Regions from separate parts of the Sanguibacter biliveldensis genome, predicted to be linked through region 3. Evidence: predicted binding sites of a transcription regulator. Region 3 holds the regulator's gene; each other region holds the start of a gene.
What was found. Region 3 encodes HrcA, which represses chaperone genes, less so after heat shock. Its sites were predicted from a motif close to TTNGCACTCGNNNNNNNCGAGTGCNAA; they were not measured.
Positions count from the first base shown of each region.

Region 1: the regulator HrcA is predicted to act here: its motif matches at 2,790-2,816, upstream of groES (co-chaperone GroES).
Region 2: the regulator HrcA is predicted to act here: its motif matches at 2,464-2,490, upstream of groL (chaperonin GroEL).

Region 1 covers NZ_CP138359.1:3,259,090-3,263,586, forward strand. Annotated here, with positions in the region: gene guaB (IMP dehydrogenase) at 1-12, opposite strand, end outside; gene SANBI_RS14170 (MerR family transcriptional regulator) at 120-1,412, opposite strand; gene SANBI_RS14175 (WhiB family transcriptional regulator) at 1,761-2,066, shown strand; gene groES (co-chaperone GroES) at 2,376-2,669, opposite strand; gene SANBI_RS14185 (DUF1684 domain-containing protein) at 2,923-3,570, opposite strand; gene SANBI_RS14190 (MurR/RpiR family transcriptional regulator) at 3,642-4,497, opposite strand, start outside.
Region 2 covers NZ_CP138359.1:3,561,487-3,565,983, reverse strand. Annotated here, with positions in the region: gene SANBI_RS15515 (phytoene desaturase family protein) at 1-781, shown strand, start outside; gene SANBI_RS15510 (glycoside hydrolase family 15 protein) at 927-2,318, opposite strand; gene groL (chaperonin GroEL) at 2,611-4,245, shown strand; gene SANBI_RS15500 (ROK family transcriptional regulator) at 4,357-4,497, opposite strand, start outside.
Region 3 covers NZ_CP138359.1:1,507,070-1,511,566, reverse strand. Annotated here, with positions in the region: gene SANBI_RS06555 (16S rRNA (uracil(1498)-N(3))-methyltransferase) at 1-368, opposite strand, end outside; gene dnaJ (molecular chaperone DnaJ) at 368-1,486, opposite strand; gene hrcA (heat-inducible transcriptional repressor HrcA) at 1,646-2,671, opposite strand; gene SANBI_RS06540 (helix-turn-helix domain-containing protein) at 2,935-4,314, shown strand; gene exaC (acetaldehyde dehydrogenase ExaC) at 4,459-4,497, shown strand, end outside.

The DNA of each region.
Region 1 (4,497 bases), 1.8 Mb from region 3:
CGACGAGTTCATGTCAGGAGTCTACGCACCGCCGACGGAGCACCCGGTGTCTGTCCGCTCACAGGACCGGTCCTGCCCGACGGTCCTCCGGCACGCGCACGCAGGCACCCAGGGAGAGGTCAGACCGCGACGGCGAGGACCTCGTGGAGCAGACCCTGGAAGCTGCGTACCCTGCTGACGAACCGCGACTGCGGGAGGTCGGCAGCAGCGTCGTCGCTGCTCAGGCCGACGAACACCGAGAGCTCGGGGTGCGTCTCGTGCAGGGCGTGCACGATCCCGAGCTCGGGGCGCGACAGCGAGGTGACCAGGACCGTGGCGACGGGTCGCACCATGGTCACGAGCTCGAGGGCTCGGTGCGCGTTCGCGGGTCCGGTGACGATCCGGGCGGTCACGCCCTGCGAGACGAGGGCCGCGGCGAGGGCGTGCATCGCGAGCGGCTGCGCGTCGTCGGCAGCGGCGAAGAGCAGCACGATCTTCTTCATCTGGCTCGGGTGCGGCGACCTGACTCCGGTCTCCTGCGCGGTCTTCTCCTCGCGGGCCCGGATGAAGTCCGCGATCACCTTGAGGGTCGCGGAGGCGAGCAGCATCTCGGGCGCCTCGCCGGGCTTGGCCAGGACGGTCCGGGCTGCGAGCTTGCGCAGGGTCGGCTCGACCAGCGTCAGCCACCACTGGGCAGGGTCTTCGTCGACGTCGAGGGCCAGGAGGCGCTCTGTCGCGGCGACGTTGCCGCGCAGGACCGCGTCGATGACGTCGATCGAGGTGACGGTCGAGTCGACCGGGGCCGCCAGTCGAAGGGCTGGCCGCTGCTGGCCGGGGTCGGCGTCAGGGGCCTCGGGCTCGGCGCCGCGGAGAGAGCGGGGACCTGCCGGGAAGGAGGACACCTGCGCGGCTGCAGCACCGGCCGAGGTGTCGGCGTCGCCCGCGACCGTGGGGCGGGACGCGAGGGCCCCCTCACCCTGAGCGTCTCCGTCGAGACCGACGAGGCGTCGCGGTGCCTCAGTGATCGGGTCGCCGCGGCGACCGTGGCGCTGGCTCTCCTCGTCGACGTGGGCGATGGTCTCGCGCAGCTCATCCTCGAGCTGTTCGCTGCTCGTGGTCGTGAGGTCGACGGCCAGCGCTGCCCGCGCGGCGTCGACGGGGGCGACGCCCTCGAGCGCGAGCCTGCGCATGACCATCAGCCGGGCGACGTCGTCGCTCGAGTACCGGCGATGGGCACCTGCGGAGTGCTCCGAGGGGCCCAGGCCGTAGCGACGGTCCCAGGTGCGCAACGTCGCCGGAGCCACCCCGAGCCTGCGTGCCACGGCTGCCACGGCGAGGCCGGGCTCGTTGACCTGGTCCGTGATCTCGTCGGGCGTCGTGCCGTCGGCAGGGTCGCCGCCGGTCTCTCCCTGTGCCGGTCGACCTGTGCTCATGAGTCGATTGTGCCGAGATCTGAGAGGTCGTGCCACCTGGCACCCCTCCGCGAGACGCCCGAAGTTGTTCGCTAGTTGTTCATCTCACGTCGAGCCGCATGGGCCAGCGACCTGCAGAGACACCGAAGATGGCGGGTTTCCGCAGTTCACAGAGAGGCGTCGAGGTGGTACCGGACCGGATTCTGGACGATAGATGGCGCGGTGAATCGTTTCTCATCCGGTCGGCGACTTGAACAACTGCTGGATCGGTTCTAAGTTAGTCACAGATCACCCGGGACCGAGGTCCTGGGCAGATGCACCGACCGGGGCCTATCGCCCCTCATCGACACTCAGAAGGACGGTACGACCATGACTGAGCTCTCCCGCCTCCCCGGCCCCGTGATGGACCTCTGGGAGTGGCAGTACCAGGGTTCGTGCCGCGACGTCGACGACACGCTGTTCTTCCACCCGGAGGGCGAGCGCGGAGCAGCCCGCCGCCGCCGCGCCGAGGCCGCCAAGGCCATCTGCCACGGGTGCCCGGTCATGATGGAGTGCCGCGAGGCCTCGCTCCGTGTCCGTGAGCCCTACGGAGTCTGGGGCGGCCTCAGCGAGGACGAGCGCACAGCCGCGCTCGCCGCGATGCCCGCCTCGACCACCACGCGCCGGGTCGGCTGACCCGAGCAGACCTCCAGCTCACGCTGAGTCGGTCAGCGCGAGCACCCAGAGCTCAGGCGTACACGAAGGGCCCCACGACTGCGGTCGTGGGGCCCTTCGTGTCGTGGGGATCTTCTCGTCGTGGGGCTCTTCTCGTCGTAGGCCCTTTCGTGTGGTCGGGCCCTCTCGACTCTTGACGTCCGGTTCTCTCGACTCTCGCGGTCCGGCCCTCTCGAGCCGCTGAAGCCGCCGATGCCGGGGCCTGCCCCGGGATGCAGAAGGGCCCCACGACCATCGGTCGTGGGGCCCTTCGTCGCGCGTGGTGCGTGATCAGCCGATCACTGCGAGCACGTCGCGGGCGGAGAGGATGAGGAACTCCTCGCCGTCGTACTTGACCTCGGTGCCGCCGTACTTGCTGTAGATGACCTTGTCACCGACAGAGACGTCGAGCGGGACGCGGTTGCCGTTGTCGTCGATACGACCGGGGCCGACTGCCAGGACCTCGCCCTCCTGGGGCTTCTCCTTGGCGGTGTCAGGGATAACGAGACCGGAGGGCGTGGTCAGCTCGACTTCGAGAGTCTTGACGACGATCCGGTCCTCGAGCGGCTTGATGGAGACCGACACGCGGACCTCCCCTTTCGCAGAGAAATGAGGGACAGTTCATGGCCGCCACGCTCGCACCGGGCCGCCGTCGCGGGGGTCGGTCAGGAGCTACGTGGAACCACGAGCAAATCTATGCCGGAGTTAGCACTCGGTCAAGGCGAGTGCCAGCCTGCCGTCCTGCTTCAGCCCTCGGCGGAGCCATCGCCTCGCTCGGCAGCAGCGCATCCGCTCCTGGTGAGCGTGCTGCAGCGCTGGGAACACCCCACGCCGTGTCTCAGAGGTCCGCGACGAGGTGCTTCGCCGGAGCCATCTCCCCCACGGGCAGAGGCACCGCGAGGGTGTTGTCCGGCGGGGCGAGCGGGCAGGCCCATGCCGCGTCGTAGGCGCACGACGGGTTGTAGGCGAAGTTGAGGTCGACCACGAGCCGCCCGCCGGCGCCCTGGCCGAGGTCTGCGCCCTTGATCGTGTCGAGCAGATAGCGTCCGCCGCCGTAGGTGCCGCCGTCCTGGCCGGCGCTCGAGTCCTTGAGCGGCACGAAGATCCCGCCGCCGTAGGAGCGCAGCGCCCAGAGCGACAGCGTCCCCAGACCGTCGAGCTCGACGAGCCCGACCCGTTCGAAGGGCACCACGCCGTCTGTCCCCGTGGCGACGTCCATCCGTCCCTCGGGTGCGTCCTGGACCTCGACCTCGAAGCGGTACGCCGGGTCGTAGGGGGCGATGTCGAGGCCAGCGAATACTGCCTTGGCCTCGGGACCGAGGGCCGAGGCCGGGTGCGAGGCGAACATCTCGTCGCGGGCACGGACCCACAGCGCATGGGCGGCCGCCGGGTCCTCGGCCGCGGCGGACCGGACCTGGGCGTAGATCGCCGCCGTCTTGCGTCGCCAGTCGGCGACGGCGAGCACGCTCTGCGCTGCGGGTGTCATGGGTTCCTCCGTGGTCGGGACCGTCCCATGATTCCCGAGGCAGGCCGTGGCCGCGACCGGGTGGGGCGCGCTCAGTCCGAGAGGTTGGTGCTCAGCACGTCGAGGACCCGCGAGCGCACCTGCCGGGACCGCTCCCCCAACCTGTCGGCGACGACCTCGACGAAGGCCTCGAGGACGATCGCGTGCGGGACCCGCGACGTGTGCTCGAGCTCGGCACGGAACGAGCCCGCCGCTGGGCCGACGACCAGGGCCACGTCGGCCAGGGCTGTGAGAGGCGACTCGACAAAGCTCGTGAGCACCACCACGGGGACGCCGGCGGCACGCCCCGCACGCGCGACCCGCAGGCTCGACTCGCTGGCCCCCGACCCGGAGACGACGAGGCAGAGGTCGGACGGGGTCAGCTGGGCGGCGGCGATCTGCTGGCCGATCGGGTCGGCCACGCACTCGGTCGGTCGCCCGACGGCCGTCAGCCGCAGGGCGAGATCGGCGGCGAGCGGCGACGAGAGGCCGTTGCCCGTCGCAAGGACCCGCCCGGCGCCGACGCAGAGGGCGACGGCTCGTTCGACGTGCTCGTCGGACAGCACGCTGGTGATCTGCTGGAGGGTCGCGGCGAGGGACTCGACGTGCGTCCTCACACGGCCGAGGGCCGTGTCGGGGTGGGCCGGGGGCTCGGCGCCCAGCGCGAGCTCACGGGCGAGCGCCACCCGCAGCTGGGGATACCCGCGATAGCCGAGCCGCTGGCACGTGCGGATGACCGACGACCGCGCCACCCCCGCCCTGTCGGCGATCTCCTGCGCCGTCGCCTCGACGGCCGCTGCGACGTCGTCGAGGACGAGGTCGACCACGCGTCGCTCAGTCGGCTGGAGGGCGTTGCGGACCGTCGCGATCCGTACCGAGGGCCAGACGTCGGGCCCGAGGTCCGTGTCG
Region 2 (4,497 bases), 2.1 Mb from region 3:
AGACCTCCTGGCACACGGCGGTGAGCTGCGGACCGGCGTCCGTGTCGCCTCGACGGCCGACCTGCCGTCCGCACGGGCCTACGTCTTCGACACGACCCCACGGGCCGCCGCCGACATCCTCGGCGCGCGGCTGCCGGGGACGGCCGAGCGCGCGCTGCGCAGGTTCAGGTACGGCAACGCGGCCGCCAAGGTCGACTTCGTGCTGAGCGGTCCCGTGCCGTGGGCCAACGACGGTGTGTCTCGGGCGGGGACAGTGCACCTCGGGGGTTCACGACCTCAGCTGGTCGAGGCTGAGCGGGCTGTCGCCGCAGGGCGGCACGCAGAGCATCCGGTGACGCTCGTGAGCGATCCTGCTCTGCTCGACCCCGGCCGGGAGATCGGTGGGCTGCGGCCCCTGTGGACCTACGCGCACGTGCCCGCAGGATCGACCGTCGACCCCACCGAGGCCGTCACCACGCAGATCGAGCGCTTCGCACCAGGGTTCCGTGACGTGGTCGTCTCTGCCCACCCCACCACCGCGTCGCGCATGTCCGAGCACGACGCCAACTACGTCGGCGGGGACATCGCGGCCGGGTCTGTGACCATGTGGCAGATGTTCGCCCGGCCGACCCCCTACCCCGACCCGTGGGCGACAGGGGCGCCCGGTGCCTACCTGTGCTCCGCGTCGACCCCGCCGGGGCCCGGGGTGCACGGGCTGGGTGGGTACTTCGCCGCGCGGCAGGTGCTGCAGCGGGAGTTCGGGACCAGGACCATGCCGAGCCTCGCGCCCGAGCGGGGCTGAACCTCTCGGTGGTGCGGGCCGGCGCCTGAGCGCGTGCGGGCCCCGTGGGCCTGGTCGAGCGGGACCCTACCGTCTCCGGGTCCGCGGTCTGTGGGGTCGTCGTCGCCGCGCTGCATCGGGCTGTCCGACGACTCTGCTGGTCGTGTCAGCCGCGACCGGCCTCGGCCTCGTCGAGCAGCACGAGCGTGAGCAGCACGTTCGCGCTGCTCCACGCGAGGGGCGCGAGCTGGGCCGGGGAGCCGTCGAAGAGCACCTTCTCGGGGATCGAGCCGAGCGTCGTGCGGTGGTCGTCGAGCCACCTCAGCCAGCGCACGGCCCCGGTCTCGTCGCCCAGGCCTGCTGAGGCGAGGGCGAAGACGCTCGTCGTGGGTGTCCACGAGATCCCGTCGCGCTTCCAGCTCGTGCCGGGCGCGAGCCCGCCGGCAGGACGGGCCATCCGGGTGGGGGCGGCGTCCCAGGCGCTCAGGACAGCGCGGGGGACCTCGTCTGCGGTCACGGGCAAGAAGGGCGGCAGCAGGAACGCGACGGCCGTGTCGACGCTCGACCCTCCGAGATAACGGCCGTAGCCGGGCGCGAAAGCGTCGTGCACGACCGCGTCGAAGGACTCGGCGACAGTCGCGACCTCCCGTGCCGCTCGCGCGTCCCCGAGGGCGTCGAGGGCCGGCGGCGACGCAGCGAGGGCCATGAGCAGCGGCGCGCTGGTCCCGAGGGTCTGCTTGGACGTCTCGACCTCCCAGTAGTCGGGAGACGGTGGGGGGAGCGTGGTGCCGTCGTCGGTCAGGTCCCGGATGTGCGCGAGGCTGCGCTCGAGCAACGGCTCGAGGTCGCGAGCCGCACGGGCGCGGTCCTGGGGCGACTCGATCTCCGCGATCACCGTCGCCGCGGCCCACAGTGCCCACCCTGTCGCGTCGGTCTGGATGCCACGGTCGTCGGGCGGGCCGGAGCCGTCGGGCAGGTAGCGGGCCTCGAAGGAGCCGTCGGCCTCTTGCACCTGCTGGAGGAACATGACGACAGTGAGCGCGTCCTCGACGTGCCCCGTGCGGGCGAGCGCGACAGCCACGAAGGCGTTGTCGCGGGGCCAGGCGTAGCGCCAGTTCGGCGACCACCCGGCCACGACGGCGCCGTCGTCGAGGGTCAGCGCCCTGACGTCGAGGAGCGCGTCGACGGCCATGTCCTCGAAGTCCGTCCCGGCGCCCGGGACGGTGCCGGCGGCGAGCCAGTCGCGGGACTCCTGAGCCGCGTCCAGCTGGGGCTGCGTGGCTGCTCCGGGGCTCGCCACGGCGACGCGGCTGCCGGGCAGGAACTGCACGTCCGAGCCCGGGGGGATCGGGGTGCGGGTGCCGTCGGGGGCCACCGAGATGCCGGCTGAGGAGAGCGCGACCGTCGCGTTCCGCGGGGAGAAGGGCCAGACCTCGAGGGCCCGTCCTGTGCCGGTGACCATGACCGCTGCGACGAGCAGGAGCGCGAGCAGCGCGGCGCGCGGCCGGCGACGGACGTGCGCCGGGCTCGCGGAGGCGTCGTCGTCGGTCGCTGGCATCGGGTCCACTCTACGAGGACGTCTGGGCATGCTCGGGTGCCGACGCGGTGGTGCCGGCTGCGGGTTCCGCCGTCGGCGTACCGACCTGGGCACCGCGGCGCGCCGCCGCCCTTGCACTCTCGGGTCGAGAGTGCCAATAATTGCGTTAGCACTCTCGCTAGGAGAGTGACAGAAGCATCGGTCGCTCGATGAGGCCCCGAGGCTACGGCGTGACATGAACGCCGCGGTCCGAGGTCGTCCGTCGCGGGCATCGTCCGACCACCACACGCCACCAGCGGAGGATCACACCCCAATGGCAAAGATCATTGCCTTCAACGAGGAGGCCCGTCGCGGCATGGAGCGTGGACTCAACGTCCTCGCCGACACCGTGAAGGTCACGCTCGGCCCCAAGGGTCGCAACGTCGTCCTCGACAAGAAGTGGGGCGCGCCCACCATCACGAACGATGGTGTGAGCATCGCCAAGGAGATCGACCTCGAGGACCCGTTCGAGCGCATCGGTGCTGAGCTCGTCAAGGAGGTCGCCAAGAAGACCGACGACGTCGCCGGCGACGGAACCACCACCGCCACCGTGCTCGCCCAGGCTCTCGTGCGCGAGGGCCTGCGCAACGTGGCTGCCGGCTCGAACCCGATCGCTCTCAAGCGCGGCATCGAGAAGGCCGTCGAGGCTGTCATCGCGCAGCTGCTCGTCGACGCCAAGGACATCGAGACCAAGGAAGAGATCGCGGCCACCGCTGCCATCTCGGCCGGCGACCCCGCGATCGGCGAGCTCATCGCCGAGGCGCTCGACAAGGTCGGCAAGGAAGGTGTCATCACCGTCGAGGAGTCGAACACCTTCGGGCTCGAGCTCGAGCTCACCGAGGGCATGCGCTTCGACAAGGGCTTCCTCGCCCGCTACTTCGAGACTGACGCAGAGCGCCAGGAAGCCGTCCTCGAAGACCCGTACGTCCTCATCGTCGAGTCGAAGATCTCGAACGTCAAGGACCTGCTGCCGCTGCTCGACCAGGTCATGAAGGCCGGTCGCTCGCTGCTCATCATCGCCGAGGACGTCGAGGGCGAGGCTCTTGCGACCCTCGTGCTCAACAAGATCCGTGGCACCTTCAAGTCCGTCGCCGTCAAGGCTCCGGGCTTCGGCGACCGCCGCAAGGCCATCCTCCAGGACATCGCGATCCTCACCGGTGGTCAGGTCATCTCCGAGACTGTCGGCCTCAAGCTCGAGACCGCCACGCTCGACCTGCTCGGCCAGGCCCGCAAGGTCGTCGTCACGAAGGACGAGACGACCATCGTCGAGGGCTCCGGCGACGTCGACCAGATCGCCGGTCGCGTCAAGCAGATCCGTTCCGAGATCGAGAAGTCGGACTCCGACTACGACCGCGAGAAGCTCCAGGAGCGCCTCGCGAAGCTCGCCGGAGGTGTCGCGGTCATCAAGGCCGGTGCCGCCACGGAGGTCGAGCTCAAGGAGCGCAAGCACCGCATCGAGGACGCCGTCCGCAACGCGAAGGCAGCCGTCGAAGAGGGCATCGTCGCCGGTGGTGGCGTCGCTCTCATCCAGGCTGGCAAGGTCGCCTTCGAGACCGCTGGTCTCCTCGCCCTCGAGGGTGACGAGGCGACGGGTGCGAACATCGTCCGCGCCTCGATCGACGCTCCGCTCAAGCAGATCGCGATCAACGCAGGCCTCGAGGGTGGGGTCGTGGCCGAGAAGGTCCGCAACCTCCCCTCCGGCCAGGGCCTCAACGCCGCGACAGGCGTGTACGAGGACCTGCTCGCGGCTGGTGTGAACGACCCGGTCAAGGTGACCCGCTCTGCTCTGCAGAACGCCGCCTCGATCGCTGCGCTGTTCCTCACCACCGAGGCAGTCGTCGCGGACAAGCCCGAGAAGGCTCCGGCCATGCCGGGCGGCGACGGCGGCATGGGCGGCATGGACTTCTGATCCAGCCCGCCCGGGCCTAGCCCGAGCACTGCACCGCCGACGGGCGGGCTCCACCGGGACACGTCCCGGAGGGGTCCGCCCGTCGGCGTACCCGCCCCGTGCACGGGGCTGTCAGGTGCCGAGCACGCCGAAGCTGCTCTGGATGGCGACGGCTGCGGCGCCACGGGCCCAGGGCACGAAGCCGCTGTCGTCGACGACGAGGTCGACCGGGCTGCCCTCGGGGTCGCGGTCCGCGGCGATGGCGGCGTCGAG
Region 3 (4,497 bases):
CGCCACACCACGACAGACCTCTCGGCCTGCCACGGCAGCACGGCATCCACGCCGGCCTCGGTCGCCGCCTCGATCGCGAGCTCGTCGCGGTCGCCCTTGGCCAGAGCCTGGACGAGCACGAGGGACACCCCGTCGGACGGCTCGCGCTCGACCGAGACGACCTCGAGGGTCACCTCGGAGGCCTGCACGGCCGTCACCCGGCAGGTGAGCCGCAGGCCCGCGCCGTCGACGACGTCGATCCGCTCGCCGACGCCGCGACGCTGGACGACACCTGCGTGCCGCCCCTCGAGGCCGTCGAGGAGGTACGTGTCACCCGGGACCAGAGACCCCAGGTCCCCGGCCTCGGCCAGGAAGACCGGTGCGCTCATCAGCGGCCGGTGAGCTTCTCACGCAGCCGGCTGAAGACACCCGGGTGGGCCGCAGCGACGCGCCCCTCGGGACGCTCTTCGCCGCGCAGGACCGCGAGCTGACGCAGCAGCTCTGCCTGCTCCTCGGACAGCGACGTCGGGACCTGGACCTCGACGTGCACGTTGATGTCTCCGCGCCCGCCACCGTGCAGGTGACCCACACCGAGGTTCTTCAGCGTGATGACCTGGTCGGGCTGCGTGCCCGGGCGCAGGTCGACCGACTCGGGACCGTCGAGGGTCTCGAGCTCGATGACCGTGCCGAGGGCGGCAGCGGTCATCGGCACCTCGAGCGTGCAGTGTAGGTCGTCCCCGCGGCGCAGGAAGGTCTCGTGCTTGCGCTCGCGGATCTCGAAGTAGAGGTCTCCGGCGGGACCGCCGGCAGGACCGACCTCGCCCTGCGAGGTGAGCTTGATGCGGTTGCCGGTCTCGACGCCCGCGGGCACCTCGACGCTGACCGTGCGGCGGCTGCGGACGCGGCCCTCGCCCGAGCACTCGGCGCAGGGCTCGGGGATCGTCGTGCCGAAGCCCTGGCAGGCTGCGCACGGGGCCGTGGTCATGACCTGGCCGAGGAAGGAGCGGGCCACGCGCTGGACCGTGCCGCGTCCGTTGCAGACGTCGCAGGTGCGCGGGGACGTGCCGGGGCGGCAGCACGAGCCGGAGCAGGTCCCGCAGACCACTGCGGTGTCGACCTGGATGTCGCGGCGCACGCCGAAGGCTGCCTCGGAGAGGTCGATGTCCAGGCGCACGAGGGCGTCCTGGCCGCGGCGCGAGCGCGGGATCGGGCCGCGCTGGGTCTGGCCGCCGCCGAAGAACGTCTCGAAGATGTCCTGGAAGCCGAAGCCTCCGCCACCGTTCATGCCGCCGCCTGGAGCCGACGGGTCGTGGCCCATGTCGTAGGACCGGCGCTTCTCGGGGTTCGAGAGCACCTCGTAGGCGCGACCGACGTCCTTGAACCTGTCTTCGGCGTCCGGACCTGCGACGTCAGGGTGCAGCTCGCGGGCGAGCTTGCGGTACGCCTTCTTGATCTGGTCCTGGCTGGCGTCACGGTCGACGCCGAGCACCTCGTAGTAGTCGCTCACTGGTTGGTCTCTGCCGTTCGTCGAAGGGGGCTGGTGCGGCGTCCTGTCGCGGCACCACGGTGCTCGCTCTGAACTCTGCAACGTCTGGACGGGGGTTCTTGTTTCATCGCGTGCGTCACGTCGTGGCCAGACCGCCGGGCGGCGGGGCCACGACGGGCCCTATGCACCGAGGATCCTGGACAGGTAGCGGGCGACGGCCCGCACCGAGGCGATCGTGGCGGGGTAGTCCATGCGGGTCGGGCCGATCGACCCGATGGTCGCGACCGAGTCGCCGTCCGAGCCGTACCCGGTCGTGACGACCGAGGTCTCGAACAGCCCTGTCAGCTGGGTCTCGTGACCGATCCGCACGTTGACCCCTGAGGAGTCGTCACCCATCTCCGTGAGGAGGTTGAGCAGCACGACCTGCTCCTCGAGGGCCTCGAGGACAGGGCGCAGGGCGTGCTCGAACCGCATGCTCGCGTGCGCGAGGTTCGCGGTCCCGGCGAGCACGATGCGCTCTTCGCCCTCCTGGGAGAGCGTGTCGGTGACGACCTCGGCGACCCGCGCGACGAGCGCCTGGTCCTCGGGGTCGAAGGTGGCCGCGAGAGCGTCGAGGGCCGTGCGCAGCTCCGGGAGGCGCCGGCCGGCGGCGGCGGCGTTGAGCCGGGCGCGCAGCGCGACCAGGACGATCTCGTCGGGGGTCGCGTCGAGCTCGAGGGTGCGCTGCTCGACACGGCCGGTGTCGGTGATGATGACCACGAGGAGCCGGCGCTCGCCGAGGACGACGAGCTCGAGGTGGCGCAGGCCGGAGCGGCGCAGCGACGGGTACTGGACGACGGCGACCTGGCCCGTCAGCTGGGCGAGCAGCCGCCCGGCCCGGGTGACGACGTCGTCGAGGTCGACGGCGCCGTTGAGGAAGGTCTCGATCGCGTTCTTCTCGGCCGCGCTGAGCGCCTTCACGCCCGCCAGGCGGTCGACGAACATGCGGTAGCCCTTGTCGGTCGGCACCCGTCCCGCGGAGGTGTGGGGCTGGGCGATGAAGCCGCCCTCCTCGAGGACCGCCATGTCGTTGCGGATCGTCGCGGGCGAGACGCCGAGGCTGTGCCGTTCCGCGAGGACCTTGGAGCCCACGGGCTCGCGGGTGTGGACGTAGTCCTCGACGATCGCGCGCAGGACGTCCAGCCGTCGCTCGTCGCTCGCCGCCACGGACCTCTCCTTCACGTCGTCGCCTGCCTGGGCCTCTGCGCTGCCTGCGCGGTCTGGCCTGTCATCGGCCTGTCTTCGGGCTGTCGTCAGGCCTCCATCAGCACTCGGGAGGCCTGAGTGCTAATTCTACGACAGGGCACCGTCACGGTGCACGCGGCGCTCACGCCTCCCCTGGAGACAGCCGTGCGGCCCGGAGCTATCGTGTGAGCAGACCTGGACCGGCACGCGACGGAGCGTGCCGGCGACGACGGGAGGTCCGGCGCATGCACACTCCGTCGGACGCACCGGCGGCCCTGCCGGTCCTGTCCGCCCGCTCTGGTCTGCCCGCCCTCCCCCTGCTGCCACAGCCCGGCGGGGTGCGTGATCTCGTGCAGGCCTCGTGGGTGCGCTCGTCGGCCTCACGTCTCGACCCCGACGCCGTACCCGAGCCGACCCTGCTCGACGACTCTCTCCGGGCCGTGCGGGACGAGCACCCGCTCACACGCGTCCTCGGCACGATCCAGACTCTCCTCGTGCGGCACACGACCGACACCGGCCTCATGGTGGCCGTCGGAGACCAGGCCGGGCGGCTGCTCTGGGTCGACGGCGACCACGACGTCCGCCGTCGGGCGGAGAGCATGGGTTTTGTGGCCGGGACCGACTGGTCCGAGACCGCCGTGGGCACCAACGCCCCCGGGACGGCGCTCGTGCTCGGCCGTGCCGTGCAGATCCGACGGACCGAGCACTTCGCGCGGATCGTGCACCCGTGGAGCTGCACTGCCGTCCCCGTGCACGACCGCGCGACGGGCTCGCTGCTCGGGGTCATCGACATCACCGGGGGTGACGACGCCGTGGCCCCCACGACCCTCGCCCTCGTAGAGGCGACGGCGCTCGCCGTCGAGGCCGAGCTGCACCTGCTCACCCTCGAAGACCGGCTCGCGCGCAGGGCGGCGCGGCGGCCGTCGGGCTTCACGCTGAGGCGGCTCGCAGCACCCACCGTGGCGAAGGCCGCACCAGCAGCAGAGACGACGCAGCCCGCCGGGCAGACTGGCACCACCCGCGGGCACGCCCCGCTGCTGCGGGTCCTCGGGCGGGACGACGCGCTGCTCGAGGTCGCCGGGGACAGGCTGGTCCTGAGCGGGCGCCACGCCGAGATCCTCACGCTGCTCGCCTGGCACCCGCGCGGCCTCGGCGCCGAGGAGCTCGCGACCGCCGTCTACGGGCGCGACGACGCCCTCGTCACCCTGCGCGCCGAGATGGTCCGCCTGCGGAGGGCGCTCGAGCCCGCGTCGCTCCAGGTCCTCTCGCGTCCCTACAGGGTGGGCACGCCGCTCGACCTCGACGCCTCTCAGGTGCTCGCCTTCCTCGACCGCGGCGCTCACAGGGTCGCCTTCGCGGGGTACGTCGGCCCGGTCCTGCCAGGGTCGGCATCTCCCGGGGTCGCCGACCTCCGCACCGAGGTGAGCCGACGCCTCCGCGAGTCGCTGCTCGCCGACGCCGGGGTCGACACCCTCCTCGCCTTCGCGCGGACCGACGAGGGCACGGACGACGTCGAGCTGTGGACGGCGTGCCTGCGGCTGCTGCCCGGTCGCTCGCCCCGCCGGGCTGCTGTCGTCGCGCACCTCGAAGACCTCGAGCTCAGGCTCGGCCGGGTGACGCCCTGACGACCTGGGCGAGCAGGCGTGGCGCGCCCGGCGTTCGACCGCTCGACCGCTCGTGCAACTCGATGCAACCTCGGCGGGCCTAGCGTCGAGGAGAGCCCGGTCACCGCCGGGCGCTCATCAGACAGCGTCGTCGAAGGAGCACACATGACCGTCTACGCAGCCCCCGGCACCCCGGGAGCACTC